Regions from separate parts of the Arthrobacter sp. NPDC058127 genome, predicted to be linked through region 1. Evidence: predicted binding sites of a transcription regulator. Region 1 holds the regulator's gene; the other holds the start of a gene.
What was found. Region 1 encodes LexA, which represses DNA repair genes until DNA is damaged. Its sites were predicted from a motif close to TCGAACANNTGTTCGA; they were not measured.
Positions count from the first base shown of each region.

Region 1 (14,920 bases):
ATACCGTACCTGTAGCGAGAGTGTCAGGAACCTTGTTGCGAGCGTGCGCTGGCGTAAAGGCAGACCGTGGCGGCCGTGCCGAGGTTCAAGCTTTCTGCCGAGCCGTAAACGGGCACTGCGACACGATGGTCGGCAAGGGCCAGCTCGGAGTCCGAAAGTCCTTGCGCCTCGTTACCGAACAGCCAGGCGGTCGGGGCTTCGAGGGCGTAGTCGGAGGCGGCTGCCGAAGCACCCAGGCGGCGCGCCGCGTTCTCGTCCTGGAGCTTGTCCAGATTGAGGGTGCCGTAGCCGTCCGCTGCGAGGATCCCGATGCCGCGCTCCTTGCAGAGGGCCACGAGTTCCTCGACGTCCGCTCCCAGGACTACCGGCAAGTGGAAGAGTGAACCTGCCGTGGACCGCACAGCCTTCGGGTTGTAGATATCGACGCTGGAGGCAGTCAAGACCACGGCATCCGCCCCGGCCGCATCAGCGGCCCGAAGCACTGTTCCAGCGTTGCCGGGGTCCCGCACCTGGCACATGACGGCGATCAGCCGCGGCCCGGCGTCGAGCACTGATTCAAGGCTGACGTCCACAAAACTGCAGACGGCCACAATCCCCTGGGGATTGACGGTATCCGCCATGGCGGCCAGGACATCGTCATTCGCGAGCCGCAGGGCAACGCCGTCGGCGAGCTCGGCCAGTTCGGGGAGCCGGTCCAGGCAGCTTTCGCTCGCGAAGACTTCGTGTACGACGCCGGGCTCCCCCGCCGTCGTCCGCTCCCGGTGGAGTACCAGCGCCTCGCGAACAGCCTGGGGCCCTTCCGCGAGGAACCGGCCGCGCTTTAAACGGGCCGGGCGCCCTGCAAGCCTTGCGACATCCCTGACCCGATCGGCTCGGGGGTTGGACATCGGAAGTTCTTGCGGGCGCCCGGTTTCGTTCATATACAGAACTTTAGTGGCAGTTGCGACTAGTTCTTGATCTGCTGGCGGGCTTCGCCGCCGGCAGGCTCAAAGCCTGCAGCCTTTGCTGCCTCAACCGTGGAGAACCAGTATTCGGCGACAGTGACGTCGTACCAGGTGGAACCCGGAACGTGGTACTTGTTCGACTCGGCGTTGCCCTTGATGGCGTGGCCTTCCGGTGCAGCTTCGCCTTCAACGGCAACAACAGCGCCTTCGATGGCAGGCTTCTCGGAAACCGAGGCCTTGACAGCGGTAGCGGTCTTTGCAGCCGGAGCAGCCTTGGCGGCGGCCTTCGGAGCTGCCGCGGCCTTGGCGGCCGGAGCGGAGGTGTCGGCAGGCAGGGAGTCCTTGGCAACCTTGACCAGCGCGGCGAAAGCGTTGGCGTCGGAGACGGCCAGCTCTGCCAGCATGCGGCGGTCAACCTCGACCTCAGCGGCCTTCAGGCCCTGGATCAGGCGGTTGTAGGTCAGGCCGTTGGCGCGGGATGCAGCGTTGATGCGCTGGATCCAGAGGCGACGGAAGTCACCCTTCTTCTTGCGGCGGTCGCCGTAGCTGTACACAAACGAGTGCAGCAGCTGCTCTTTTGCCTTGCGGTACAGGCGAGACCGCTGACCGCGGTAACCCTTGGCCCGTTCAAGGACAACCCGACGCTTCTTGTGGGCGTTTACCGCCCGCTTCACACGTGCCACGTGCGTACTCCTTCAAAATTCTTATCCCAAGCTGCTACTGCCGGGAAATCCGGCCGGCCTGAGAAGGCTTTGGTGTAGTCGGCAGCTACCGGATGGCAGCGACCAGAAAACTTGGAACTTAGACGCCGAGCATCTTCTTGATGACCTTGGCATCGCCCTTGAAGACGATCTTGTCGCCGGCAAGGCGACGGGTCAGGGTGGAGGACTTGTGCTCCAGGTAGTGGCGGCGGTTGGCCTGCTGACGCTTCAGCTTGCCGGTACCGGTCAGCTTGAAGCGCTTCTTAGCACCACTGTGGGTCTTCATCTTCGGCATGGGAACCGATCTCCTTACGTGTCCGCAGACTGGGTCTGCAGTTCTTTCGTGCAGCCATCCCATAGGGGGCGGCTGCTGCTTTCGAGCCGGGCGGAGGGGATACCTCCGGCGGCGTGACTAGTTGGTCTTGCGTGCCGCTGGCTTCGGAGCGGCCTTGGGGGCTGCCGGTCGAGCTGCAGGCTTCGGAACCGCGGGCTTCGCCATCGGTTTCGGTACTGGTGTGGCAGCAGGCTTGGGAGCAGCCGGCACAACGGGCTTCGGAGCTGCTTGCTCCGGAGCCTTTGCCGGTGCCGGTGCGGCAACCGGAGCTGCTTCAACCACGGGAGCCTCTTCGACAACAACTGCTTCCTCAGCAACCGGAACTGCTTCAACCACAGGGGCCTCGTCGGCAACCGTATCTTCAGCGACCGGAGCCTCTTCGGTTTCAGCAACCTCCGCCTCAACGGCCTCCGGCGCGGTTTCCTCGGCCTGGGTTTCCTCAACCTGGGTCAAGAGTTCTGCCGGGAGCAAGTCCGCGAGTGACTGGGTCAAGGGAGCATCCTCGCCTGAAACGTCAATCCGGCCTGCAGCCTTGGCTTCATTCTGGGCTTTGGCTTCTGCACGCTGCGCCGCGCGGCGGGCCTCGGCCTTGGCCTCGGCCTTGTTCTTCAACGGACCGATCACCATGACCATGTTGCGGCCATCGATGCGCGGGCTGGACTCAATCACGCCAACTTCGGCAACGTCCTCAGCGAAGCGCTGCAACAAGCGGATGCCCATTTCAGGGCGCTGCTGCTCACGTCCGCGGAACTGGATCATGGCCTTTACCTTGTCACCGGCGCCCAGGAAGCGAAGCGCGTGGCCGCGCTTGGTCTCGTAGTCGTGGGTGTCGATCTTCAGGCGGAAGCGGATTTCCTTGAGGACCGTGTTGGTCTGGTTCTTGCGGGCCTCACGGGCTTTAACAGCGGCTTCGTACTTGTACTTGCCGAAGTCCATCAGCTTGCACACCGGAGGCTTCGCCTGCGGTGCAACTTCAACGAGATCCAGGTCAGCCTCGGCAGCCAGACGTAGGGCGTCCTCAATACGGACGATTCCAACCTGTTCGCCGGCAGGACCGACCAAACGCACCTCGGGGACGCGGATACGCTCATTGATTCTTGGCTCGCTAATGTCAAAGCTCCTGTTGTTGTGATGAGTATTCCACCGGCAAATAGAGAAGGCCCCCAATTGCTGGCGCAATCGAAGGCCTCGAAGATCGGATACGGCCCCTCAATGGGGGCGTTCGCACCATCCAAGGCTGACCTTGAACGGTGTCCGACCAGGTACCCGGCAACTTACATCCCCGAAGGGAAACGGCTGACGCGGGTGGGAGAGAACTCCGCTTGCAAACTGAAAATCAATTCTACAGAAATCGGCAACCAACCGCACATTAACGATGGGTGGCCGAGCTCTGCGTGTGCCATGGAAAATGGCAACTTCCAGTCGGTCTGTGACAAGCTTACCAGCATGAGCACTTCAGACAGCAATTCCCTCGACCACGAGCCCAACGGCACTGACGCCGGAGTAGGCCAGCAGATCCGCGACATTTCGGAAGTTCCGGCTGTTGAGGTCATCACCACCGGCGCCGTCCACCTCATGAGCGCAGCAGCCGTCAAAGTGGGCTTGGCCGACGACCCCGAGGCCGAGGAGCTCAAGGACCTGGACGAGGCCCGCAAGCTGATCACCGCTTTGGCCGGACTGGTCACCGCCGCAGCGCCGGAAATCGGTTCGCAGCACGCCGGCCCCTTGCGCGATGGCCTCCGCTCCCTGCAGCTTGCGTTCCGGGAAGCGTCACTGATCCCGGACGAGCCGGGCAAGGGCCCGGGCGAGAAGTTCACCGGCCCGGTCAACTGACCCGGACCCACCTGTTGGACCGCGACGGCGGGCTGGCCTCTTCGGCCGGCCCGCCGTCGTCGTCTCCCGGCGGCTTGGGCGCAACTCAGTTGGCGGGGTCCCCCGCGCCGGCCTGGGTGGTGGTCATGATCCGGCGCCGACGCAGCTGGAGGAGCAGCCCGGCAAGGCACAGCACCACTCCCGCCGTCCCGATGGCGACGAAGCCGGCCCACGGCCCCACGCCGTCGATAAAGAGGCCTGCAACCGGCGAACCGAAGGCCACGCCTGCTGTGAGAGCCGAGCCATACCAGCCCATCGCCTCGCCGCGCCGCTCCTCATCCACGAGGTCGGCGACTTTTTCCGACGCCGCCGACAACACCGGCGCGCAGAGCAGGCCCGGAAGCAGGGACAACAACGCAAGGGTCCAGGTGTCCCCGGCGAAGCCCATCGGGATGGTCAGGGCCGCCATGCCAAGCAGGAGCAGGATGGGTGAGACGGGCCGGTGCATGGCACCATAGATGAGCCCGCCGACTACCGACGAGGCGCACCAGAAGAAGAAGACAATTCCGATCTGGCTCTCGTGCCCGCCGCGCTGCAACACCGCGACGATCCCGACGTCGGTGCCGCTCAGCACCATGCCGGATCCTGCGGCGACGGCGAACACAGCAGCTACCGCCGCAGTGAACCATGTGAAGTTCCTGGCCATTTTCCCCCGCAGCCCCGAAGGCTGCGAAGCCGTCGGTGCCATCTCTGAAGCTGCTTCCTGGAGATGGGCCGGCGCCGATGCCACCACTGCGGCTTCGGCCGCATGGAGCTCGTCCGCATCCCGGTCGGCCGTCTGGCCGGCATCCAGGACGCCCTCGCTGCGGGTGGGCGGGTTGAACCACAGCAGGAAGAGCCCTGCGGCCGAAGTGCACACACCCACGATGGTCAGGCCGAGGACCGTGAAGCCGCTGGTAGCCACGACCGCGCCCACCGCGGGGCCGATCATGAAAACCACTTCGGTGCCAATGGAGTCCAAGGCATAGGCCGAACGCCGTTGCTCGCCGTCAACCAGCACACCGAGGGACTGCCGGATGACGCTGAAGATCGGCAGCGTCAGCAGGCCCCCGACGAAGACGAGCGGAAGGATCCATTCGTAGCTCGCATGCGGCACTACGGACCAAATCACCAACTCCGACACCACCGAAGGAATAAGCGCCTTGCGCAGGCCCACGGTGTCCACGCGCCGTCCGCGCCACGGCGCGCCAATGGCGATGCCGATGGTGAAAACCGCGGCGGCAGCGCCGGCGGCAGCATATCCCTTGCCCAAGGTCAGCACGATGTGCAAGGTGAGCAGGACCCCCGCTGCCGAGTGCGGTATGCGGGCCACCATGCCCACCAACAAGAGACGCCGCACGGACGTGATGGACAGCATCTCCCGGTAGAGAGAGAAATTCACGAGCTACATCCTCTGTTCTGCCGAGGGCAGGACAAGGACGTTCCCCCTGTGCCTTCGGCTACTGTGCCGCCCGCTGCAAGCTGACCTCGATCGAGTCAACCCGCTCGGCGAACAATTCGTTCTGCGCCCAACGCCCGTTCAGCCCGGAGACGAGATCCTGTACCGCGGCGGCGTCCAGGCCGTCTTCGAGGTACAGCACCACGCGCAATTCGGGCCCGGGTCCCCCGCCGGCCATGGCCGATCCGTCAGCCGTGCGCGAAGCCATTCCCGATCCCGGCCGCACCTCCAGGCGCCGCACGGCCGGGTACATCCCTGCCAAGGAATTGAGAGCAGACTCCAGTTCATCATCAAGGTACGACGGCGTCCAGTCGCGCTGCTGTGCCAGTGACCACATGGCAGGCCGGCGCACGACGAAGGTGACCTCCGAACCGGGATCCAGGACAAGCAGCTGGGCTCCCTCCGAGACTGCAGACAGCGCCGCCCGGGCCGCATAAACAGCGACGGGACGGGCCTGCGGATGCCAGGCTTCAAGGGCGGCAGCCGACGTGAACACAGGCATGGCCGTGCGGCCGTCCGGCGCCTTCAGGGTCACGAGCGCCATGTCGGCCTGCTTGTCCGCATGGAGTCCGTCCACGCCCTCGGCTTCCTCAGCGAGCTGGGCCACCACCGGGACAAACACCCTCGCCGTTGCCAAGGAAGCCACCACGCCCGCCTCGGTGCCGGTACCGGCGAGCAGGGCCGCGACGGCGGCGAGGTACCCGGCGTCGGCCGTTCCGTCGTCGTCCTCGAAATTATGGATCTTGGCGGCGTCGCTGCTCAGGTCGCGGCCGGCCCAGGGCTGGCCGGCAGAATCGCCTGCGCCCCCCGCACCTGCCAGGGCTGCCGCGATGTGCCCAGGCAACTGCCGTGGGGCCGGAGTCGAAGCCTTGTGGGCAGCCGGGGACTGTGGATCCTGCGACATCAGCGGCGGCCGGCGACGTCCAGGGCTTCCGGGAGCGTGAAAGCACCGGCGTACAGCGCCTTGCCGACGATCGCTCCTTCGACCCCGAGCGGTACGAGTTCCCGCAGGACGCGCAAATCTTCGAGGCTGGAGATGCCGCCCGATGCAACGACAGGCTTGCCGGTCTTTTCGACCATCTGGCGCAACAGCTCGACGTTGGGTCCCTGCAGGGTTCCGTCCTTCGTGACGTCGGTGACCACGTAGCGGGCGCAGCCGGCGTCCTCAAGGCGGGCCAGGACCTCCCAGAGATCCCCGCCCTCCTTGGTCCAGCCCCGGCCCGCGAGCGTTGTGCCGCGGACGTCGAGCCCGACGGCGATCTTGTCACCGAAGCGGTCGATGGCCCGGCGGGTCCATTCCGGGTTCTCCAACGCGGCGGTACCGAGGTTCACGCGGGCGACGCCGAGCTCAAGCGCGCGCTCGAGGGATTCGTCGTCGCGCAATCCGCCGGACAGCTCCACCTTGACGTTCAGCTGCGAGACGACCTCGCTGATGAGGTCGGCGTTGTTGCCGCGGCCGAACGCTGCGTCCAGGTCCACCATGTGCACCCACTCGGCTCCGGCGTTCTGCCAGTTAAGTGCTGCTTCGAGCGGGGTGCCGTAGCTGGTCTCGGAGCCGGCTTCTCCCTGAAGGAGACGGACGGCCTGGCCGTCCACGATGTCGACGGCGGGCAGGAGTTCCAGAACAGGCAGTTCGGAGGCGGTGGTCATTGAAGTCCTCGGTGTTGTGGGGACGGGCGTCAATTGCCCGGCAAGTTATTTGGCAGGCGCAGTTATTTGGCAGGCGCAGTCATTTGGCAGGCAGGGTCAAGAGGTAGGCGGCCAGCAATGCCAAGCCAGCGAGTACGTAGAACGAAATGGAGACCCAGGCGGGACGCTTCTGCTGGTGGAAGGAGATTCCTCCGCCAACCAGCAGCCCGGCGGTGCCCATGAGGATAACGGACCACATACTAGGCAGCGCCTCCGGCTTCGCTCGCCTGCGGCTGGGGTTTTGCCTGCGGTCGCAAGCCCTCAACCCAGTTTCGCAGGAGCCGCGCTCCGGCGTCGCCCGACTTCTCGGGGTGGAATTGCGTGGCGCACAACGGTCCGTTTTCCACGGCGGCAATGAAGGGGGCGCCGTGTTCGGACCAGGTCACCTTCGGCGGAGCCATGCGGGGCTGGACGACGTCGAATTCCCACTTCTGCACGCCGTACGAGTGCACGAAATAGAAGCGTTCGTGCTCGACGCCAGCGAACAGCTTTGAGCCTTCCGGCACGTCCACGGTGTTCCAGCCCATGTGCGGGACAACGGGCGCGGGGAGGAGCTCCACCTTGCCCGGCCACTCGCCCATCCCTTCGGCCTCGGTTCCGTGCTCCACTCCGGCCTCGAACAGCACCTGGAGCCCGACACAGATACCCAGGACGGGCCTGCCCCCGGCAACACGGCGGCCGATCATCCGGATGGCGTCGACTGCCTTGAGTTCGCGCATCACTGTTTCGAAGGCGCCGACGCCGGGCACCAGGAGCCCGTCGGCGTTCAGGACATCTTCTGGCTTGGCGCTCAATGTGACTGCCGCGCCGGCACGCTCAAGCGCCCGGACCGCCGAGCGGACATTGCCCGAGCCATAGTCAAGGACGGTCACGGTCGGCTTTCCCTCAGGCGAGACGATGCGGCCGGCAGCGTTCGGATCCACCACAGCCCCATCCTTGAGGATGTGCGTACTCACAAGGCACCCTTGGTGGACGGAATGCCTTCGACGCGGGGATCCGACTCAACGGCGGAACGCAGTGCACGGGCGAATGCCTTGAACTGTGCCTCCACGATGTGGTGCGGATCCCGGCCAGCCAGGACATTCATGTGGAGGCAGATGCCGGCGTGCAGGGTGATGGCCTCAAAGACGTGACGGGTCAGCGAACCGGTGAAGTGTCCACCGATCAGGTGGTATTCCTGGCCGGCGGGCTCACCGCCGTGAACCAGATAGGGGCGTCCGGAGACGTCGACGACGGCGTGGGCCAACGCTTCATCCAACGGAACTGTGGCCTCGCCGAAGCGACGGATGCCCGCCTTGTTACCCAGGGCGGTGCGCAAGACCTCGCCGAAGGTGATGGCCACGTCCTCCACGGTGTGGTGGGCGTCGATGTGGGTGTCCCCCGTCGCCTTGACGGTCATGTCGATGAGCGAATGCTTGCAGAGCGCCGTCAGCATGTGGTCATAGAACGGCACCGAGGTGCTGATATCCGAGACTCCCGTGCCGTCGAGGTTGATTTCAACCAGGACGGAGGACTCGCTTGTGGTGCGTTCCATGCGTGCTGTCCGGGCGGCCGCCGTGCTGGCGCCGTTTTCGCTCATTGATATGTCCTTAGGAGGAAGGAGTGGTGGGGCTTGTCCAAGTCTAGGCCGGTGTGGAGCCCTGGCCGTCCAGCAAGGCTCCAAGCGCCTCAAGGAAGGCCGTGGTCTCCGGCTCCGTGCCGGCCGTGACCCGGAGGTGGCCTGGTATGCCGACGTCGCGGATCAGGACTCCGCGCTCCAGCAGGCCTTGCCACAGGGCGTGGGGGTTGTCGATTCCGCCGAAGAACACATAGTTCGAATCCGAGGCGGCCGGCTTGAAGCCCATCCGGGTCAACTCGCTGACAATGCGATCTCGTTGGACCTTGATGTCTTCGACGTCGGCCATGAGGGCTTCGCGGTGCCGGAGGGCCGCCAGCGCGGTTGCCTGCGTGATGGCGGAGAGGTGGTACGGAAGGCGGACCAAGCGGATCGCATCGGCGACCTCGGGGGCAGCTGCCATGTAGCCGATGCGTGCACCGGCAAGGGCGAACGCCTTGCTCATGGTGCGGGAGACAATAAGGCGCTCCCGGCCGGGGAGGAGCGTCAATGCGCTTGGCGTGTTGTCGTGGGCGAACTCGTGGTAGGCCTCGTCCACGATCACCATTGTCTGGCTCGCCTCGCCGGCTTCGTATACGGCTTCGACAACGTCGAGGCCGAGTCCGGTGCCGGTGGGGTTGTTCGGAGAGCAGAGGAACACGACATTCGGCTTGAGCTCGCGGACCTGCGCGGCGGCCGAGGTTGCATCGAGTCCATAGTCTTCAGCGCGGACTCCCGCGATGTACGCGGTGTCGGTTCCGCTGGCCAGCAGGGGGTACATGGAGTACGTGGGCGGGAAACCGAGCGCGGTCCGGCCGGGGCCACCGAAAGCCTGGAGGATCTGCTGCAACACTTCATTGGAGCCGTTGGCTGCCCAGATGTTCTCGGCCGCAAGGTCGTGGCCGAGGTATTCCGCGAGGGCCTCGCGCAGTTCGGTGAACTCGCGATCCGGATAGCGGTTCAGTCCGACGGCGGCCGCCGCGACAGCTTCGGTGATGGCCGCCTGGACATCAGCTGGTACGCCATGAGTGTTTTCGTTGACGTTGAGCAAAATCGGAACATCAAGCTGCGGCGCGCCATACGGGCTCAGGCCGCGGAGGTTGGTCCGGAGGGGAAGTCGGTCAAGTCGTTCAAGCTGCTCACTCACCATGACAGTTTAAGGTGCAGCGGCGGATGCCCTGAAACTGTGACGGCCCGGGGACCGTTCCAGGCACATGCAACCCGGTCAACGTTGCTGCTAAGTGGCAGGAATGAACAGTTGCTGGCCTGGCACGATGTGGCCGTCCTGGAGGTTGTTCAGCTGGATAATCTCGGCCACAACGTCGCGCGGATCCCGGGACGGTGCGGCAATTCCCGCAATCCCCCACAAAGACTGGCCCACTTGTACCGTGACGCTCGTACTGGAGGTGGGCTGCAGCTCCGCGGTGGAATCAGCAGCCTTGGCCGGCGAATTCAGGAATCCCGCCAGGCTCAGCAGGGCTGCAACCAGGAGCATTGCCGGGAAGCCGAAGAAGACCATGCGGCCCCGGCGGGTCAGGCGGAGCCGGCCACGTGCCGCATTGCGGCCGGGCGTGTGGGTGATGGTGATTGCGGACATGAGCTGAGCCCTTCTGAACAATGCCGCGTCCCGGAATCCCTGGTTGCGGCTGCCAATTCTTGCCTTCAGTCAGTGCTTGCAGGACGGTTGTTCGTTGTTGTCTTCGAACGATTCGAACGAACAACCGGAGCCTGCATCACTTTTATAGAACACATATTCGAACTTTGCTACGACATTTTTAGCACTTATCAACGAACGATGTCGAGACTCGCTAGAACAAATGTTTGATAAACGCCTGCGCCTGCCCTACGTTTGAGTGAAGGAACGAGCACTGAATCAGTGCAACAGGAGGGTCTGACATTTCAGGCCGCTAGTCCCGGCAAGCGCCTCAGGGCCGCACGGGTGGAACGGAAGGGCGTTGGCGAACATGGCAGCGAAAGCCACTGGCAGCGGGTCGGCCTCGGCGCGGAGCCAGCAGCCGCAAAAGGCCCCCAAGAGCCTGACCGTCCGCCAGAAGAAAATCCTGGAGACCATCCAACGTTCAGTGAACGATCACGGTTATCCGCCGTCGATGCGCGAGATCGGGGACACCGTTGGCTTGGCCAGCTTGTCCAGCGTCACGCACCAGTTGTCACAGCTCGAGAAGCTCGGCTATCTTCGCCGCGATCCCAAGCGCCCTCGCGCAATGGAAGTCCTCATGCCGTTGACCCTTGACGGCGGCTCCGTCATCCCCGGCGTTGAAGCGCCGGCGAAACTCCGTAGCGCCGGCGGCCTGGCCGTCACCGAGCTCGCGAGTGCCAGTGACACGGCCATGGTTCCCCTTGTAGGGCGCATTGCCGCCGGTGGACCCATCCTGGCGGACCAGACCGTTGAAGACGTCCTGCCGCTGCCCCGGCAGTTGGTAGGACATGGCGAGCTCTTCATGCTGAAGGTCGCCGGAGATTCCATGATCGACGCCGCTATCTGCGATGGAGACTGGGTGGTGGTACGGCGGCAGAACGACGCACTCAACGGCGACATCGTGGCCGCACTCCTGGACGACGAAGCCACCGTCAAGACCTTCCGGCAGCGCGACGGCCACACGTGGCTGCTCCCCCAGAACACGCAGTACGAGCCTATCCTGGGCGACCATGCCACCATCATGGGCAAAGTCGTCTCGGTCCTGCGCTCGCTTTAGTCCGCGATAGCTTTGACGGCGCGGTAGCTTTGACGGCACTGGGCCCGTGGCCTGCCGCCTCTCCGCCGGTGGTGGTAGTCAGGTATTCTGCTGCCAGTGATACTTCATCTTTCTCTGTGACCCACAGGCCTCTCAGCGATTCCAGGCCGCTCCTTAGCGAGCAGTGATTCCGTGCGCCCGCGAGGGGAACTCCATATGGACTTCCCCTGCTCACCGGCCCACACCGAACTCACTCCTGGAAGATCACATGCAAACAACGTCAGCGAACCATACCGAACCCTCATCACCTTCCCTCGACCGGCAATCCCTGCGCCCTGACTGCGGAAACTGCTTTGCCCTCTGCTGCACAGCGTTCGGGTTCTCCCGCTCTGCAGATTTCGCACTCGACAAACCCGCAGGCTCTCCGTGCCAAAACCTTGCAGCTGACTTCTCCTGCACAATCCACGACAGCCTGCGCCCAAGAGGCTTTCGTGGCTGCACGGTCTTTGACTGCTTCGGGGCCGGCCAGAACGTATCGCAAGGGTTCTTCGCCGGAAAGAGCTGGCTTGCGTACCCTGATATAAAAGACGAGATGTTTTCGGCATTCAAAGCCGCCAGACGGCTACATGAGATGCTTTGGTACCTGGCTGACGCACAGGCACGAACTTTCGATCCCGACTCCTCACATCGTGCGATACAGCTCCGGAACACGATCGAACAGGCAGTCGGCGGCGAGCTGCCGGACCTGCTTTCACTGGACATTCAAGAACTTCACTCCCAGGTGAGGTCAACGCTCATGGAAGTCAGCGAAGAAGTACGGGCCTCCTACTTCGCCACCGGAGACGATCATCTTGATTCCGCGCTGAAGCCGGGAGCTGATCTGATGGGCAAAAATCTCAGGTCCCGCCGGTTATGCGGGGCAAACCTCAGAGGGGCCTACCTGATTGCCGCGGATCTGCGGGACAGTGACTTATCGGGGGCCGATCTGCTCGGCGCAGACCTCAGGGATGCATGGCTTGAACGCACTGATCTGTCCAAGGCAATGTATCTAACCCAGCCGCAGCTCAACGCCGCCAGAGGCAGTCGCGCAACTCTGCTGCCCTCGGATCTGGAAGTGCCCTCGCACTGGCACGACGGATGACCACCACTGGGGCTTGTTTCCAACTCCGGGCCAACCGGCTCCGGGGTCGGAAACAAGCGCCGGATTCGCGGGCCTGAGGCCGCTGCTTGCTGATGCGGTCTCTTCAAGCCGACTCGGCGTAAAGCCGTTCGAGCGCACCGCGCACTACTGAACGGTCCGTGGTGGGCCAGAAGGGCGGCAACGCTGCCCGGAGGAAGTTGCCGTAGCGCTCGGTCGAAAGCCGTGAATCCAGTACTGCCACCACGCCCTTGTCCCCCGTTGAGCGGATGAGGCGGCCCGCCCCTTGTGCCAGCCGGATAGCCGCGTGCGTGGCAGACACGGCCATGAAACCATTGCCTCCGGCCTGCGCCACCGCGCGGGACCGTGCCGTCATCAGGGGATCGTCCGGACGAGGGAACGGGATCCGGTCAATCACTACCAGCCGGCATGAGCCGCCTGGAACGTCAACGCCTTGCCAGAGGGACATCGTGCCGAACAGGCACGTGTCTTCCTCCTCGGCAAACTGCCTGACCAACGCGGCCATGGTCGATTCGCCTTGGCACAGGATGTCCACGTCCAGGCGCGACCGCATCGCTTCCGCGGCGTCCTCGGCTGCACGTCGGGACGAGAAGAGGCACAAAGCCCCGCCGTGCGAGGCCCTGATGAGCTCTTCAAGTTCGTCAAGCGCTTCGGGCGAAGTGCCGCGCCCCGGCTTGGGCAAGTGCTTGGCGACGTACAGCATGCCCTGCTTCGGGTAGTCGAAGGGCGAGCCTACATCCACGCCCGTCCAGCTGGGGGCGCCCTGGCCAGTCAGGCCCAGCCCCCCGGCGGTGGCCTCGAATGCGGAGCCGATAGCCAAAGTGGCAGAGGTCAAGACCACGGTGTGGCCCGCGAAGAGCCCTTCCCGGAGGCGTCCGGCAACGCTGAGCGGCGCGATGTTGATGAGCGCGGGCGAGTCCTCGTCGGGCGCGGTGTAGCCCTGCTGCGGATCGAAGGTACTGTTCCGGGAGAGCCACACGACTTCCCTGTTTTCCCGTGCGGAGAGCAGCCGTTCGCACAGCTCGAGGATCAGCATCAACCGTGAGCGCGCGAGCTGGCGTCCGCCGTCGACCGCGTTGGAGGAATCCCCCTTCGAATCGGAAAGCGCCGCACGGCAGGCTTCCCGGAGCTGGTCCACGCAATCAAGTTGTTCATCGTTGAGCCCGTTGGGCAGGAGGCCGGACGGCGCACCGATGATTACGAGTTCCAAGCGGTCAGCGGCCGCGTTCAGCGCGTCCACGGTGATGGCCGTGTGTTTGCGGGCGCTCGAGGCTGCGGCGTGGATCATCGCCACGGACAGCTGTCCGGACACGGCACCCGTCACGCGGTCCTGGAGTTCGTGGGCCTCGTCCACCACGACAACGTCGTATTCGGGCAGCACGGCCAGGCCTTCGAAGGCGCTGACGGCAAGCATCGCGTGGTTGGTGACCACGACGTCGGACTCCGCGGCACGGTGGCGCGCGAGCTCGCTGAAGCACTCCTCCGCCATCGGACACTTCTGGGCCCCGAGGCACTCCATTGACGTGACGGATACCTGGCGCCAGGCCCGGTCCGTCACGCCCGGCATGAGTTCGTCCCGGTCCCCCGTCGTGGTCTTCCCGGCCCACTCGCGCAGCCGCAGGACTTCCTTGCCGAGCTGCGAGGCAGGCCCGCCGATGGCTGCGGCGAGGTGCGGAACGCTGGTGTCCTCGCCGAGGGAGAACAACTGCCCCTCGGCAGGCTCCTCGCTGGGGAAACCGCCCTCCAGCTTGTGCCGGCACACATAGTTGGCCCGGCCCTTGACCAGGGCGATGCTGACCGGGCGCTCCAGCTCCGGATTGATGGTTTCCAGGAGCCTGGGCAAGTCCCGGCCCACGATCTGCGTCTGCAGGGCGAGGGTGGCCGTGGACACGAGGGTGGGCTTGTTGCTCTCCATCGCGTGCGCAATCAGCGGAATCAAGTACGCGAGGGACTTGCCCGTGCCCGTGCCCGCCTGAACCAGGAGGTGTTCGCCGGTCTCGATCGCCCGCGCCACCTGCCGTGCCATCTGGTGTTGGCCCGTGCGGTTTTGCCCGCCCATACCGGCAACGGCTTTGTCCAGGAGTTCGAGGGCGGTCCGTTCCCCCACGGTTTCGCCGCGCTCCCCCGCCTCTGGATCAACCATTGCTGACGAACGACTCCAACTCGGCTGCCAGGTTCTCGTGGACCATGGCCACCACGCGGGTGCCTTCCTCCTCATGCTCAAGGCTGAGGATTTCGGCGTCGGTGTTGTGCAGTTTGTTGATGAGCTCGCCCCGGTTGTACGGAATCAGAACCTCAAGGCGCACACCGGGACGCGGAATAGCCTCGCTGATGGCTCCAAGGAGTTCGGCAATGCCCTGCCCTGTGCGCGTGGACACGACGACGTGGCGGGGCTCTTTCTGCTTGAGCCGCTCAATGACAAACGGATCCGCGGCGTCCGCCTTGTTCAGGACAATGATTTCCGGGATCTTCCGGGCATCCACTTCGCTGAACACC
Region 1 is NZ_JBHVTT010000022.1:32,285-47,204, reverse strand. It holds gene ACFVTG_RS21525 (TrmH family RNA methyltransferase) at 24-920, opposite strand; gene rplT (50S ribosomal protein L20) at 947-1,627, opposite strand; gene rpmI (50S ribosomal protein L35) at 1,746-1,940, opposite strand; gene infC (translation initiation factor IF-3) at 2,058-3,047, opposite strand; gene ACFVTG_RS21505 (DUF1844 domain-containing protein) at 3,426-3,812, shown strand; gene ACFVTG_RS21500 (MFS transporter) at 3,898-5,232, opposite strand; gene ACFVTG_RS21495 (SseB family protein) at 5,291-6,193, opposite strand; gene priA (bifunctional 1-(5-phosphoribosyl)-5-((5-phosphoribosylamino)methylideneamino)imidazole-4-carboxamide isomerase/phosphoribosylanthranilate isomerase PriA) at 6,193-6,939, opposite strand; gene ACFVTG_RS21485 (hypothetical protein) at 7,019-7,177, opposite strand; gene hisH (imidazole glycerol phosphate synthase subunit HisH) at 7,179-7,934, opposite strand; gene hisB (imidazoleglycerol-phosphate dehydratase HisB) at 7,931-8,557, opposite strand; gene ACFVTG_RS21470 (histidinol-phosphate transaminase) at 8,601-9,719, opposite strand; gene ACFVTG_RS21465 (LysM peptidoglycan-binding domain-containing protein) at 9,810-10,169, opposite strand; gene lexA (transcriptional repressor LexA) at 10,537-11,286, shown strand; gene ACFVTG_RS21455 (pentapeptide repeat-containing protein) at 11,534-12,406, shown strand; gene ACFVTG_RS21450 (ATP-dependent DNA helicase) at 12,510-14,567, opposite strand; gene hflX (GTPase HflX) at 14,560-14,920, opposite strand, start outside.

Region 2 (14,920 bases), on a different contig from region 1:
TCGAAGCTGATGGGCAAAGCACCGTAGCGAAGCTGGTCCGACAACGCCTGTGCGGATGCCTGCGTGAAGTTACCCGTGATCTGCGGCTTGCCATCGGTGATGACGGCGAGGGCGCGCGGCGCGGAGATGACTTGGTCATCCAGGACGATGGCGAACTGGGCCTTGGGGTCGTTGCCGCCCTGTGCCTGGGATGCCACGTAGAACTGGTTGAGCCTCTGCGTAACGTCCTTGAAGGTCTTGGTGGCGTTGGCGTCGAACGTGATCGTCACGCCCCACGCATTGGTGACCGAGCCCTGTGCGCCCTGGACGGGATCGAAGGAGGACGACACGATGTCCTGGCCCTTCACCTCGACCGGGCCAAGGATGTACTTGACGGCAGGAGTCGTTGCCGTTGCCGGCTCGCAAGTCACCAGCGGCTTGGCGGGATCTGACCGAGGTTGCTTGTCCTGGGCGGGATTGGCGCAGTCCAGGGCTTCGAAGGCTTTGTAGACGTCCGCTGTCACCCAGTTGCTGTCGCTGGCGTTGGTTGGCGCAGCCGTGGGCTTGGGCAGGCTTGCGTCCGGCGTCCGCGATGCCACGGGAACGGCCGCAGGGTCTCCCGTGGTGATCACCGGGCGGAAGTTCATGTCGGCAGATGCCTGGATCAGGGCACGGGTTTCCGAACTGGGCGTCCCGGGAAGGCTCACTACGACGTTACGGCCGGACTGGGTGGTGATTTCCGCTTCCGCAACGCCGGAGCTGTCAACGCGTTGGCGAATAATCGCAACGGCCTGGTTCAACTGTTCCTCGTTGATGCCGGTGGATCCTTCGACCTTGGGCGCGAGAATCATTTGCGTGCCGCCCTCAAGGTCAAGCGCGAGCTTTGGAGCCCAGCTTGCATGACCGGTGATGACGCCCCCACCGAGGACTGCTGTCAGTACAGCGAATATTGCGACAAGCCAGATCAGCACCCTGCGGGCTGCATTTTTGTGGCCGGTTCGTGCCATGTTCGATCTTCCTGTTGATGACGGAACAGCCGCCGACATGCACGGGTGAGCGCAGGCCGGCGGCGATTCATTGCCGTAGAACTATTCCCGCTTGTAGAGCGGGTACGGGCTAGTTGTCCTTCTTGCCCTCGTCATTGAGGCGCTTGAGGGTTTCCTCCGGGGTCTCCGCGGATGCCGACGCTTCGGCATCGGCGGCCGTCAGCGACGACGCGTCATCCGGAACGTCAACCGAGGCCTCCTCGGCGGGCTCAACGATCTTGGTAACGGCCTGGCGGTGCACCGTGGCGAGGTTGCCCGGAGACAGTTCAAGGACAACCTTGTTCTCAGCGTCGTCCATCGAGACGATGCGCCCGAACAGTCCGAAACTGGTCATGACGTCAACGCCGGGGGCGAACTGGGACTGCAGCTTGGCCTGCTGTTGCTGCGTCTTCTTGTTGCGGCGGAACATCATGAAGATGAAGACGCCGAGCATGGCGAACAGCAGGATTGTCATTGGATCCACAGGGAAGTTCCGTTCTTTACTTACGTTTTTGGTTTCACGGCCATGTCTGCCCGGTGGATCCGGCGGCCGTGGAGCTTTCGCCCACTTGGCCGCACAATGCTCCGACGTGCGGGCACAGAACCAAGGACTCGAACGTGCCGAGTGTCATACCAGTCTAGAGGGTTAAGCTGAAAGGATCGTGCTATCGGCCGGTGTCGATGCTTTCTGCCCCGTTTTCGCTGTCCTCGAACAACGCCAGCGGGTCCTGCCCGAACACTCCCGCCGGCACCGCATATCCAAGGTGCGTCCATGCTGACGCCATGGCGATCCTGCCGCGCGGCGTCCGCCCCAAAAGGCCTTCGCGCACCAGGTACGGCTCAGCGACCGTCTCGACGGTTTCCGGTTCTTCCCCGACGGCGATCGCAAGGGTGGAGAGCCCCACGGGACCGCCGTTGAATTTGAGGATCAGCGCCTCCAGCACTGCGCGGTCCAAGCGGTCCAATCCACGCTGGTCCACCTCATACATGTCGAGCGCGGCGGAGGCGGCACGGGCATCGATCTGTTCGATGCCGTGGACCAAAGCCCAGTCCCGGACACGGCGCAGAAGCCGGTTGGCGATACGCGGAGTTCCGCGGGAACGGCCCGCGATCTCGCTGAACCCGGCCGAGTTGACCTTGAGATCAAGCAGTCCGGCCGAGCGGCGCAGAACCAGTTCGAGCTCCGCTACGGAATAGAACTCCAGGTGCCCGGTAAAACCAAAGCGGTCACGCAGCGGTCCGGGCAGCAGTCCGGCTCTCGTGGTTGCCCCGACGAGGGTGAAGGGCGGCAACTCAAGCGGAATGGCAGTTGCGCCCGCACCCTTGCCTACCACGATGTCCACCCGGAAATCTTCCATGGCCATGTACAGCATTTCCTCTGCGGGCCGGGACATCCGGTGGATTTCATCAAGGAAGAGCACTTCGCCTTCAGAAAGCGAGGAGAGAATGGCCGCGAGGTCTCCGGCGTGCTGGATGGCCGGGCCGCTGCTGATACGCAAGGGAGCGTTCATCTCGGCCGCGATGATCATGGAGAGCGTGGTCTTGCCCAGCCCTGGAGGGCCCGAAAGCAGGACGTGGTCCGCGCTCCGACCACGCATCCTGGAGGCTTCCAGCACGAGCGAGAGTTGCTTGCGGACGCGGTGCTGGCCTACGAAGTCGTGCAGGTTCTTCGGGCGCAGCGCGGCCTCGATGACGCGCTCTTCGGGTTCCTCTCCCCCGGTAACGAGGGACTGTTCAGCCACGGCTGCCTACCCGGTTTCCGGCGCGGGCCCCGTCCTGCCCAAGCCAGCGCAGGGTTGCGCGCAGGATCTGGGCGACGTTGCCGGCGTCGGCAAGTTCCGGGGAATCGGCCATTGCTTTGTCGATGCTGCCGGCGGCGTCCTTCTCCGACCAGCCTAGGCTCGTCATGGCCGCGACCACCTGCGGCTTCCACACGGACTCGGCCGCGACGGCGGGGGCTGCCCCGGGCGCGGTGCCGTGAGGTACGAGTTTCCCCGCAAGCTCCAGGACGATCCTGCCTGCCACCTTCGGCCCGATACCGGGGACCTTGGTGAATGACTTGGCGTCACCTGAATGCGCGGCCACCCGGATCGCTTCGGGCTCATGGACGGCCAGGACCGCGAGGGCCAGCCGCGGCCCCACCCCGCTCACACTGAGCAGGACATCGAAGACTTCCCGTTCGTCATCGTTCGAGAAACCAAAGAGCGTCAGTGAGTCCTCCCGGACGATCAACGAAGTGAACAGCTTCGCTTCCTCGCCGACATGCAGGTGGCTGAGCGTTTGGGGCGTGGCGTAAACACTCATTCCGGCACCGTTGAGATCGATGACGGCCGTGGAGAGACTGACGTGTGCCACGGTTCCGCGGAGAAAACTGATCAAGACCCGGCTCCTGAAGTACTGCCCCGTGCGGCTGCGCCGCGGGCTATCCGAACATATCTACGAATACCCTAGCAAGGGCCGCCGACAATTACCGGGCGCGGCGCGCTTTCGCCTCGGCTTCAGCCCACGCCCGCTGGGCGGGCGTCAATGCGCTGCTACCTGGCCCGGTGGTAGCAACTGCGGCACCGCTGCCGGCCCGCCACGCGTGGGTGACAGCGAGGGCCAACGCGTCCGCGGCGTCGGCCGGGCGGGGCGGGGCGTCAAGACGAAGGATTTTGGTGATGAGTTTCGTCACGGCTTCCTTGTTGGAGGTGCCGCTTCCGGTGACGGCAGCTTTGACCTCCGACGGCGTGTGGAGCGCCACCGGGATGCCGCGCCGCGCAGCGGCCGCGATGACCACGCCGGACGCCTGGGCGACGCCCATGACCGTGCTGACGTTCAACTGGGAGAAAACCCGTTCGACCGCAAGCACGTCGGGTTTGTACAGGTCCAGCCATTCATCGATGGCCTTGGCGATGACCAGCAGGCGCTGGTCCAATGATTGCTCCGGGGAGGTTCCCACGACGCAGACGGCCACCATGGTGGCGCGGCGGTTCCGTTCGACGTCGACTACTCCGATGCCGCAACGGGTGAGGCCCGGATCGACTCCCAATACGCGAAGAGTCAAGTCCGGGCCTCCCTGTTTGTTGTCAGGCTATGTCGCAAAAGGCACTACTCGGCTTCGAGCGCAGCCTGGACTTCCTCGCTCATGTCCGCGTTGGTGTACACGTTCTGGACGTCGTCGAGATCCTCGAGGGCGTCGACGAGCTTCATGAACTTCTTGGCGCCGTCGAGGTCCAGCGGCACCTGCATGGACGGGACGAATTCAGCTTCGTCCGTCTCGTATTCGATGCCGGCTTCCTTGAGGGCTTCGCGGATTGCGGGGAGATCGGTGGGCTCCGAGTGGATTTCCCAGGTGTCGCCGTTGTCCTTGACTTCCTCGGCGCCGGCGTCGAGCACAGCCATCAGGATGTCGTCTTCGCTGAGCCCGTTCTTGGGCAGGTTGACGACGCCCTTGCGGGTGAAGAGGTAGCTCACGGAGCCGGGGTCGGCAATGGTGCCGCCGTTGCGGGAGATGGCGAGGCGGACCTCGGAGGCGGCACGGTTCTTGTTGTCCGTGAGGCACTCGATCAGAAGGGCGGAACCCTGCGGACCGCGAGCTTCATACATGATCTCCGTGTAATCGACGACTTCGCCGGTCAGGCCGGCTCCGCGCTTGATGGCGCGGTCGATGTTGTCAGCGGGGACCGACGTCTTCTTGGCCTTGGTGACAGCCAGTTCCAGGCTGGGGTTGCCCGCAAGGTCCGGGCCGCCCATGCGGGCCGCGACTTCGATGTTCTTGATCAGTTTGGCGAACGACTTGGCCCGGCGGCTATCGAGGATGGCCTTCTTGTGCTTGGTCGTCGCCCATTTGGAGTGGCCTGACATGCTTTAAACTTCCCCTCTGATCATTCGAATAAACAGTTCATGCACGCGCTTCTCCCCAGTCACTTCCGGGTGGAAGGAGGTGGCCAGCAACCGACCTGAGCGCACTGCAACAATTCTAGCCAACCCATGCAAAGTGTCCGTGTGGGTCGCCTTTCCCGGTTCTACCTGGGCAAGGATCTCGACGCCGGGACCGACCCGTTCCACCCACGGTCCGCGGATGAAGACGGCGTGGACTGGGTCGACGCCGGACTCGCCTGCACTGAACTCGAGGCCTTTGAAGTCAAGGTCGGTTTCGAACGACTCGCGCTGCCGGCCGAAGGCGTTGCGGCGCACCGTGATGTCCAATCCACCGAAAGTCTGTTGCGGATTCCCGGCCAGGTCCGTGGCGGGGTCGGCGATATCGTCCGCGAGCAGGATCATGCCGGCGCAGGATCCATAGACCGGCAGCCCGGACGCGATCTGCTTGCGGATGGGATCGGCGAGTTCGAAGATGCGCGCCAGCTTGTCGATGGTGGTGGACTCGCCGCCCGGAATGATGAGGCCGTCAATGTCGTCGAGTTCCGCCGGACGCCGGATGCCGACGCCGGTGGCACCGGCCGCTTCGACGGCGTGGATGTGCTCACGAAAATCGCCTTGTAGGGCGAGGACGCCGATGCGCAGGCCCGAGCCCACGCTTGATGACGCCTCGGAAGGGGGATTGGTCATTCGACCATCATAATGCGCCTCCACCGCCGGGCTCGCCCTGCAACCCCATGGCAGCCTTGCGGCACGTGGTTTATGCACCAACTGGGATATATTACAGAGCATGTTTTCGTTCACCGTTCCGCTCGGCAAGCTGGTCCGTGCTGTGTCCCGGCTTCGCGGCGGGGGTTCGGCTTTGCCTGGCCTCGTGGTCGAGAAGATCGACCCCGGCTTCATGCAGAGGACCCTGTCCTCGCTCCCCCACGGCGTGGCTGTGGTGAGCGGAACCAACGGCAAGACGACCACCACCAAAATGGTGGTGGAGCTCCTCGAAAGCCAAGGCCTTAAGGTCTTCACCAACCGCACGGGCAGCAACTTCACCCGAGGCGTGGCAGCTGCCCTTCTGGGTGAGGTGGACTGGCGCGGCAGGCTGGATGCCGACGTCGCGGTATTGGAACTCGACGAGGCGCATGCCGTGCATTTCGTGAACAAGGTCCCGCCGCGCTATTGCCTTCTCCTCAACGTCCTGCGCGACCAACTGGACCGTTTCGGCGAAATCGACACCACCGCGCTGCTCCTCCAGCGCATTGCTGAGCGCACCACCGGGACCGTGGTCTTGAACCGCGAGGATCCCCGGGTCGCCCGTATTGCCGGAGCCGTGAGCGGCCCCGAGGTGCTCTACTTCGGATTGGACGAATCGCTCCGCAGCACCTTCCCGAACGACGACGACATGCGGGCCGCGGCTTCGGAAACCAGCGTTCGCGGTGACGTTCCCGCCGTCGAAACAGCCGACGTCGTACTCCGCCGGGTTGGTACGGACGACGCCGACTTCGAGTTCGACGGAACCCGTGTGTCCACGCACATGAAACTCCGCGGCGTCTACAACATCTTCAACGCCGCCGCCGCGCTGGTGCTGGCCAGGAGCATCACCGGGGCAAGCGGACGGCCCGGCGATGCCGCCAAGCTGGTCAAGGCGCTCTCCGAGGTGGCTCCGGCATTTGGCCGCGGCGAGAGCCTGACGGTGGATGGCCAGCCCCTTGAGTTGGTGCTGGTAAAGAACCCGAGCGGTTTCCGCCTGGGCCTGAAGTCATTCCCGGCGAAGGGCTACGCGTCCATGATCGCCATCAACGACAACTATGCCGATGGCCGTGACATGTCGTGGCTCTGGGACGTTGAATTCGAATCCCTGCGCGAGGACGGCGTCGAGGTCCTCAGCGGTGTCCGTGCGTACGACATGGCCCTGCGCCTCCAGTACGACGAGGTCCGCTTCGGCTCCGTGAACACGGACATCCCTGCGGCCTTGGCTGAATTCATCCGGGGGTCGGCGGGCAAGCCGAAACGCGTGTTCTGCACTTACACCGCGATGTTGGCCATCCGGCGTGAACTCTCCAAAATCACCACAGTAGAGGTGGTCTCATGACCCCGGCCGAAGACACCACCCTCCACGCCAGCAAGGGCAACATCCGGGTCCTGCAGCTGTACCCCCGCGACATGAACATCTACGGGGACTGGGGAAACGCACTCGTCTTGAGGCAGCGCTTGCTCTGGCACGGATATACGCCCGAACTCCTTGAATACAACGTGGGCGACGACTTCCCCGAAGATGTCGATCTCATTGTGGGCGGTGGCGGACAGGACAGTGGCCAGGTCGTCATCCAGGACGATCTCCAGGCACGCGGCGAGCAGCTCCGCGGGATGGCCGAGGACGGAACGCCCATGCTGGTTATCTGCGGGCTCTACCAGCTTTTCGGCAAGTTCTTCAAGACGAAGAGCGGCCCTGTTATCCCCGGTATCGGCATCCTTGACGTCGAGACCGTCGGTACCGACGAACGCCTCATCGGAAACGTCACCCTCACCTCGCCCGAGTTCGGCGAAATCATGGGCTACGAAAACCACAGCGGACAGACCTCCCTGGGCCCCGGCGTCGAGCCCCTCGGCACCGTGTCCAAAGGTGCCGGCAACAACAGCAAAGACAACCATGAGGGGGCCAGGCACCGGAATGTTGTTGCCAGCTACCTCCACGGTTCCCTGCTGCCCAAGAATCCTGCCATCGCCGATTTCCTGATCCGGACCGCCGTCGAACGCAAGTACGGTACTTTCGTCCCCGGAACGCCCGACGACGACTTTGCCCGCCTCGCGCGCGAACACGCGGCACGGCGGCCGCGCTAACACGGGAAAACCGTTGTGGGCGGGGGCCCTGCATGAAAGGGTTGCTTCATGACGAACCCTCTCTTGGAGCCGAGTACCCTTCCCTACGGATTGCCGCCCTTCGCAACAATCCACGACAGCCACTACGCCGAAGCCGTAGACGCGGGGCTCGCTGAGCACCTGGCCGAGATCCAATCCATCGTGGACAATCCCGAGCCCGCTTCCTTCGAAAACACGGCGGTTGCGATGGAACGCTCAGGACGCCTGCTGGAGCGGGCATCGGCATCCTTCTTCACATTGGTTTCCGCCGACGCCTCGGAGGCCATCCGCGAACTCGAAACCGAGCTGTCTCCCCGCTTCGCGAGCCATCGGGACGCGGTCTATCTCAACCGCGGACTGTACGAGCGATTCGCGGCCGTAGACACCTCAGGACTCGATGACGAATCCATCCGGCTGGTGCAGGAGTACCTCCGCGAATTCCGCCAGTCGGGCATCCAGCTTGATCCAGATGACCAGGAAACGCTCAAGAGCCTCAATGCGGAGCTGTCCCGTCTGGGAACGGAGTACGGGCAACGCGTCAAGGAAGCCATGAAGGCCGCCGCCCTTGTGGTGGATGACGCCACGGAACTTGCCGGCCTGCCGGCGGACGAGATCGCCAGTGCCGCCGAGGCAGCACGCACCGCTGGACACTGGGGGAAATACCTCCTGACCCTCATACAGCCGAGCAACCAGCCTGCTTTGGCTTCTCTGCAGGACCGCGAGCTCCGCCGTCGCCTCTATGAGGCATCCCTTGCGAGGGGCAGCGACGGCGGCAGCCTGGACGTGATGGAGCTAGCGAAGGCGATGGTGCGTCTGAGGGCAGAGAAGGCGACACTCCTCGGGTTCGGCAACTACGCCGAACTCGTCATGGACCGCCAGACCGCCCCCGATTTCGCGGCCGTTCAGGCGATGCTCAACCGGCTCGCTCCTGCAGCCATCCGCAACGCCGACGCCGAAGCGGGCGCCTTGGCGGAGAGCGCAGGCCACCCGCTGGAAGCCTGGGACTGGGCGTATTACTCCTCGAAGGTCCGCCGGGAGCGGTACGAGGTGGACGAACAGCTGCTACGGCCCTATTTCGAATTGGACCGGGTACTGGTGGACGGAGTGTTCTTCGCAGCCACGAGCCTCTTCGGTATTACTTTCCACGAGCGGGAAGACCTTGAGGGGTACCACCCCGACGTCCGGGTCTGGGAGGTGCGAAACGAGGACGGCTCCGAGCTTGGCCTCTTCCTTGGCGACTACTACGCTCGGGACTCCAAGCGCGGCGGCGCCTGGATGAACTCGCTCGTCGAGCAGTCAGCTTTGCTAGGTACCAAGCCGGTTGTGATCAACAACCTGAACATCTCCAAACCGCCGGCCGGAGAACCCACCCTGCTTACCCTGGACGAGGTCCGGACCACGTTCCACGAGTTCGGCCATGCCTTGCACGGACTCTTCTCCAACGTCACGTATCCACGGTTTTCCGGAACATCGGTCCCCCGGGACTTCGTGGAGTATCCGTCACAGGTCAACGAGATGTGGATCATGTGGCCCGAGATTATCGGCAACTACGCCCGGCACTATGCCACCGGCGAACCGCTCCCCCAGGACATCATTGACCGCCTCAACGCGTCCAAGCTCTGGGGCGAAGGTTTTGCCACCACGGAATACCTCGGGGCGGCCCTGTTGGACCTGGCCTGGCACGTGCTGGACGTCGACGGCGTTCCTCAGGACGCGCAGGACTTCGAAGCCAAGGCATTGGCTTCGGCCGGTGTGGCGCACTCCCTCATACCGCCCCGGTACCGCACAGGGTACTTCCAGCACATCTTCGCCGGGGACTTCTACGCGGCGGGGTACTACTCCTACATCTGGAGTGAAGTGCTCGACGCGGAAACTGTCGACTGGTTCACGGAAAACGGCGGACTGCTGCGCAAGAACGGCGAACGATTCCGCTCGGAGCTGCTCTCCCGAGGCAACAGCCGGGATCCACTGGAATCGTTCCGCACGCTCCGCGGCCGCGACGCCGCCCTGGAGCCCCTCCTCAAGCGCCGCGGCCTCGAATAGGTGGGCTGGCCGACCCAACTAGCTAGCAGTTGTTGTCGTTATGGAGCCTCATAACGACAACAACTGCGAGTCAGTTGGGTTAACGGACGACGCCGGCCGGTCACCGAAGAAGGTGACCGACCGGCGTCGTACTTAGCGGGAGAGCGAGGCGGGCACTGATCCGGCAGCCTGCGTAAAAGGGCCCCCGCCCTATGCCGTTGCAAAGCCGCGGCAGCGGGCCGCGGGGAATAGCAGGCCGAGGATCGGGGCCTGCCGGCCCGCCAACCGGTCGCGCAAGGCGCCGGACGATGTGATCCGGCCGAGGCGCCGGACGGTGTGATCCGGCAGCGTGCGTAAAAGGGCCCCCGCCCCTCGCCGCCGCAAAGCCGCGGCAGCGAAACGCGGGGAATAGCACGCCGAGGATCAGCGCCGCCCGGCGCACCAACAGAGCGCCGGCTTAACTAAGACTTACCAGCCGCGCTCGGCGAGGCGGTGAGGCTCCGGGATTTCCTCGACGTTGATGCCCACCATGGCTTCGCCCAGGCCGCGGGAGACCTTGGCGATGACGTCGGGGTCGTCGAAGAAGGTTGTGGCCTTCACGACGGCGGCGGCACGCTGTGCCGGGTTGCCGGACTTGAAGATGCCCGAACCGACGAACACGCCGTCCGCGCCGAGCTGCATCATCATGGCAGCGTCGGCCGGGGTGGCGATGCCGCCAGCGGTGAAGAGGACGACGGGGAGCTTGCCGGTGGCGGCGATTTCCTTGACGAGCTCGTACGGGGCCTGCAGTTCCTTGGCCGCGACGTAGAGTTCGTCCTCGGGCAGGGTAGAGAGGCGGAGGATCTCGGCGCGGATCTGGCGCATGTGGGTGGTGGCGTTGGAGACGTCGCCGGTGCCGGCCTCGCCCTTGGAGCGGATCATGGCCGCGCCCTCGTTGATGCGGCGCAGCGCCTCGCCCAGGTTGGTGGCACCGCAGACGAAGGGAACGGTGAAGTTCCACTTGTCGATGTGGTGGGTGTAGTCGGCCGGGGTCAGGACCTCGGACTCGTCGATGTAGTCAACACCGAGGGACTGCAGGACCTGTGCCTCGACGAAGTGGCCGATGCGCGCCTTGGCCATGACGGGGATGGACACGGCGGCGATGATCTGGTCGATCATGTCCGGGTCCGACATGCGGGACACGCCGCCCTGGGCGCGGATGTCGGCGGGAACGCGCTCGAGCGCCATCACGGCCACGGCACCGGCATCTTCGGCGATGCGGGCCTGCTCGACGTTGACGACGTCCATGATGACGCCGCCCTTGAGCATCTCGGCCATGCCGCGCTTGACGCGGCTGCTGCCCGTAACGCTGGCTGCGGACGAACCGGCTTCGTTGCTTACATCAGGTGTAGACACAAAAACCCCTATGGGTAGATAGAAGACCTTGGCCGGGGCGCAGGCGGACAGAGGCCACACACAGCGCACACCGGATTTCCAGGTCACATTGACCAAGTAACTTCAATACTAGTCCCCTGCGCTGTGCCCGTCGTACTTGATTACCGGAGCCGGGCCACCTAGTTCCGCCCACACCGGCAGGCGCCACAAACCGGGTGATATGGGTCCGCGTGTCGCGATACTTCAGGTGGCCATTGACGGCGCCAGATTGGTCGCCGGATCGAATTTGTAAGCCGTCGCTGGCTTGCGGGAATGCACGTCCTACCTTTTACTCCAAGTGAATGCCCCCGACAGCCCCAGGCACCCGTCACCGCCGGCCCGATCGCTGACGCGATCCGGATTCATTGGGAACTCAGCACCTGATTTTGGGACCAGTTTTCCTTGTTTCGCTTTTCGCGACGCCGAAGGGCTGTGCGGGAGCCTTAAATGTCAGACCCCCGTGACAGGGTTTAGTCATGGAAGGCATCGGTCAACTCGTGGCACGTCGGGCAGCCCTGCCCGACGGCGGGATCGCGGCGCCGGGACGCCTGTCCCGCCGCCTGAAGCCCGTCGCTGCCCGCCACGCCCAGCATCAAAACCCTTCCCAGTTCCAAATTCCTTCCCAGCTCCAAAACTCTTCCCAGTTCCAGATCCCTTCCCAGTTCCAAAACCCGGCCGCCGCCGCACCGTCCCCCGCGGGTGGCCTCGACCTGGCGGTGGCGGCGATGGATGCGCTGCGCGCAACCGCTCCCTCCGACACCCGCTCGTTCACTTTCCCCGATGCCGCGGATTTCGCCGGCAAGGTCGAAGAGATCTCACGGACGGTGGAGTTCTTGCAGCTCGTCGCCGCCCAGGCCGTGGAACGGACCCGCAGCGAAGCCCAGGCGGCACGGCAGCCATCCGCGGCCCCGGGGTGGAGGACCGGCTGGACCGAACCCACGGAAGCCTCAGTAGGCGCGGTGGACGACGGTTACCGGAACGCGGCCGAATTCCTGCGCGCCAGGCTGCGGATCGGCATCGGCGAGGCCAGGCGCCGGCTCACCCTGGCCTCCCGCGTGCTCCCCCGGACAGGGATCACCGGACAGGACATACCCGCACGCCACGAAGTCCTCGCCGTGGCCCTTTCCACCGCAGCCGTGCCGTCCCGATCGGCCACCATCATCAGCACGGCCCTGGACCAGGTACGACACCTCGCCGATCAGGAAACCACCCTGCAGATGGAGCACTCACTCACCCGAACCGCCGTGCAGAGCGACCCCGATTTCGTGAACCGCATGGCCAAGCGCTGGGTCGACGCCATCGACCAGGACGGAACCGAACCCGGCGAAGAAGAACTCCGCCACCGCCAAGGAGCATTCATCCGCAAAACCCGCCGCGGCCTGCACCACCTGGAAATCTTCGCCACCGCCGAACAATTCGAAACACTCGCCACCGCCATGAACACCGCCACCAACCCCCGCCTCCAGCACCACACAGACGACGCAGCCCACCCCGCCGGAGCACAGGATCCGGATCCAGCCGGCACCACCGGCGGCCCCGCGGGACACCCGGAGCACACCGCCGACCCCGCCCTGGACCGCCGCTCCCGGGCACAGAAGCTGCTCGACGGACTCACCGGCGCCTGCAGCATCGCCCTGGCCACCGGCGGGCTGCCGGCGAACGGCGGACTACGGCCCCAGGTCATGGTGACCATCGACTACCAAGAGCTGCTCGAGCGCATCGACCGCGAAACCCCCACCACCGCGAACCTCCGCCCCGGCACAAGCCCCCGCCCCGGCACCGGTGCCTCCACCTTCCAGGGCCCGATCCACCCCTCGGTCATCCGCAAGATCGCCTGCGACGCGGACATCATCCCCGTCCTGCTCGGCAGCGACAGCCGCGTCCTGGACATCGGCCGCAGCACCAGGATCTTCCCGCCCCACATCCGCAAAGCCATCATCGCCCGCGACCAAGGCTGCACCTTCCCCGACTGCACCATCCCCGCACCCTGGTGCGAAGCCCACCACATCACCTACTGGTCCAACGGCGGCACCACCGGAACCGACAACGGCACCCTGCTATGCAGCCACCACCACCACGTCATCCACAAAGAACACTGGACCATCACCATGGAAACCGGCACGGCATGGTTCAAACCACCACCCCACCTCGACCCCCGCCAAACACCCCGACGCAACCACTACTTCAGACCCACCCGGACATAAACCTGCACAGACACGAAACGCGCCTGCACACGGGGTTGATCGCCGTCGCGCAAAAACAGGGCCGGCCGCGGGCAAATCACCGCTTAGGCTGGCGTCCCGCCGTCGACGTCTGCCATCGCCTGTTCGCGGACGGCCGCCATCCTTTGGACGACCGTGACGCCGGTGGCGGCGGCGAGAATGACAAGGGTCACCAGCAAGACGACGGGAGGCAACCCGAGTCCGGTCAGGCCGGTGACGAGGAGCACCGAAATGAGCCTCTCCGCGCGCTCGGCGATGCCCACATTGGCGTAGAAGCCCAGTGATTCCGCCTTGGCGCGGGCGTACGAAACCACCATCCCGAGTACCAGGCACGCGAGTGCCGCCATGGCAATCGTGCCGTTCCCGCCGCCCGTGAAGAACCAGATTGCGACGCCGGCGAAAATGGCGCCGTCAGCCAGCCGGTCCAGCGTGGAGTCGAGGAAGTTTCCCCACGGGCCGCTGCGTCCCTGCTCCCTCGCCATGATGCCGTCCACGACGTCGGACAGTGCGAAAACGGCGATCAGCAGCGAACCCCACCAGAGCTGGCCCAGCGGGTAGAGAATCAGTGCGCCGAGAACTACGCCCGCGGTGCCGACGACGGTAACGGCATCGGGCGAGACTCCCACCTTGAGCAGGAATCGGGCAAGGGGCGAGAACAACCCGGTGAAAAACCCGCGGGCGTGCCGATTAAGCATCCGGCTCCCCGGATAGCTCCGACTCTTCCGGCCAAGCGTCGGCCACCTGCTGCCGGACCTCGTCAAGCGTCTGTGTGATGGCCTTCGTCTGGGCAATGATCGGGAAGAAGTTTCCGTCCCCACCCCAGCGCGGAACCACGTGCTGATGCAGGTGCGCGGCGATTCCGGCCCCGCCGGCCACACCTTGGTTCATGCCCAGGTTGAAACCGCTCGGGTTGGCCACCTTTCGCAGCACCCGCATCGCGGTCTGCGTGAGCTCCGCCATTTCCGCCGTTTCCTGCACCGTGATGTCCGTGTAGTCCGGAACATGCCGGTAGGGGCACACCAGCAAATGACCGGGGTTGTAGGGGAATAGGTTGAGCACCACGTAGCACGTCTTGCCGCGGCGCACGATGAGGGCTTCCTCGTCCGTGCGGCTCGGAGCCACGCAGAACGGGCAGTCGTCCTGGTTCTTGAACTGGTTTTGCCCGCCCTTGATGTAGGCGAGGCGGTGCGGAGTCCACAGGCGCTGGAAGGCATCAGGAACACCTGCCAGACCGAAGTCGTCGGTCACTTCGGCATCGCCCGGATAATCAGCTGTCACGCCCGTGTTCTCCTGCACTGTTTCTGCCCCCCGCGGTGTCCGACTCGTCAGCTCTCGCGGTTCTTGACGGCGTCCACAATCCTTCGGACGGCCTCGGCAACGGGCACACCGTTGTCCTGGCTGCCATCACGGAAGCGGAACGACACCGCACCCGCCTCTGCGTCCTCCCCGCCGGCAATGAGGACGAAAGGAATTTTGTCCTTGCTCGCGGTGCGGATCTTCTTGGGGAAGCGGTCGGAGGAAATGTCCACCTCGGCACGGATGCCC
Region 2 is NZ_JBHVTT010000001.1:292,077-306,996, forward strand. It holds gene secD (protein translocase subunit SecD) at 1-986, opposite strand, end outside; gene yajC (preprotein translocase subunit YajC) at 1,096-1,479, opposite strand; gene ruvB (Holliday junction branch migration DNA helicase RuvB) at 1,670-2,746, opposite strand; gene ruvA (Holliday junction branch migration protein RuvA) at 2,739-3,383, opposite strand; gene ruvC (crossover junction endodeoxyribonuclease RuvC) at 3,472-4,050, opposite strand; gene ACFVTG_RS01410 (YebC/PmpR family DNA-binding transcriptional regulator) at 4,095-4,850, opposite strand; gene pdxT (pyridoxal 5'-phosphate synthase glutaminase subunit PdxT) at 4,854-5,555, opposite strand; gene ACFVTG_RS01420 (MurT ligase domain-containing protein) at 5,656-6,951, shown strand; gene ACFVTG_RS01425 (type 1 glutamine amidotransferase) at 6,948-7,700, shown strand; gene ACFVTG_RS01430 (M3 family metallopeptidase) at 7,749-9,761, shown strand; gene pdxS (pyridoxal 5'-phosphate synthase lyase subunit PdxS) at 10,209-11,135, opposite strand; gene ACFVTG_RS01440 (DUF222 domain-containing protein) at 11,630-13,357, shown strand; gene pgsA (phosphatidylinositol phosphate synthase) at 13,441-14,070, opposite strand; gene ACFVTG_RS01450 (HIT family protein) at 14,063-14,671, opposite strand; gene thrS (threonine--tRNA ligase) at 14,701-14,920, opposite strand, start outside.
Region 2: ACFVTG_RS01440 (DUF222 domain-containing protein) is a predicted target of LexA. The motif match lies at 11,576-11,591, and genes of this name have one in related genera.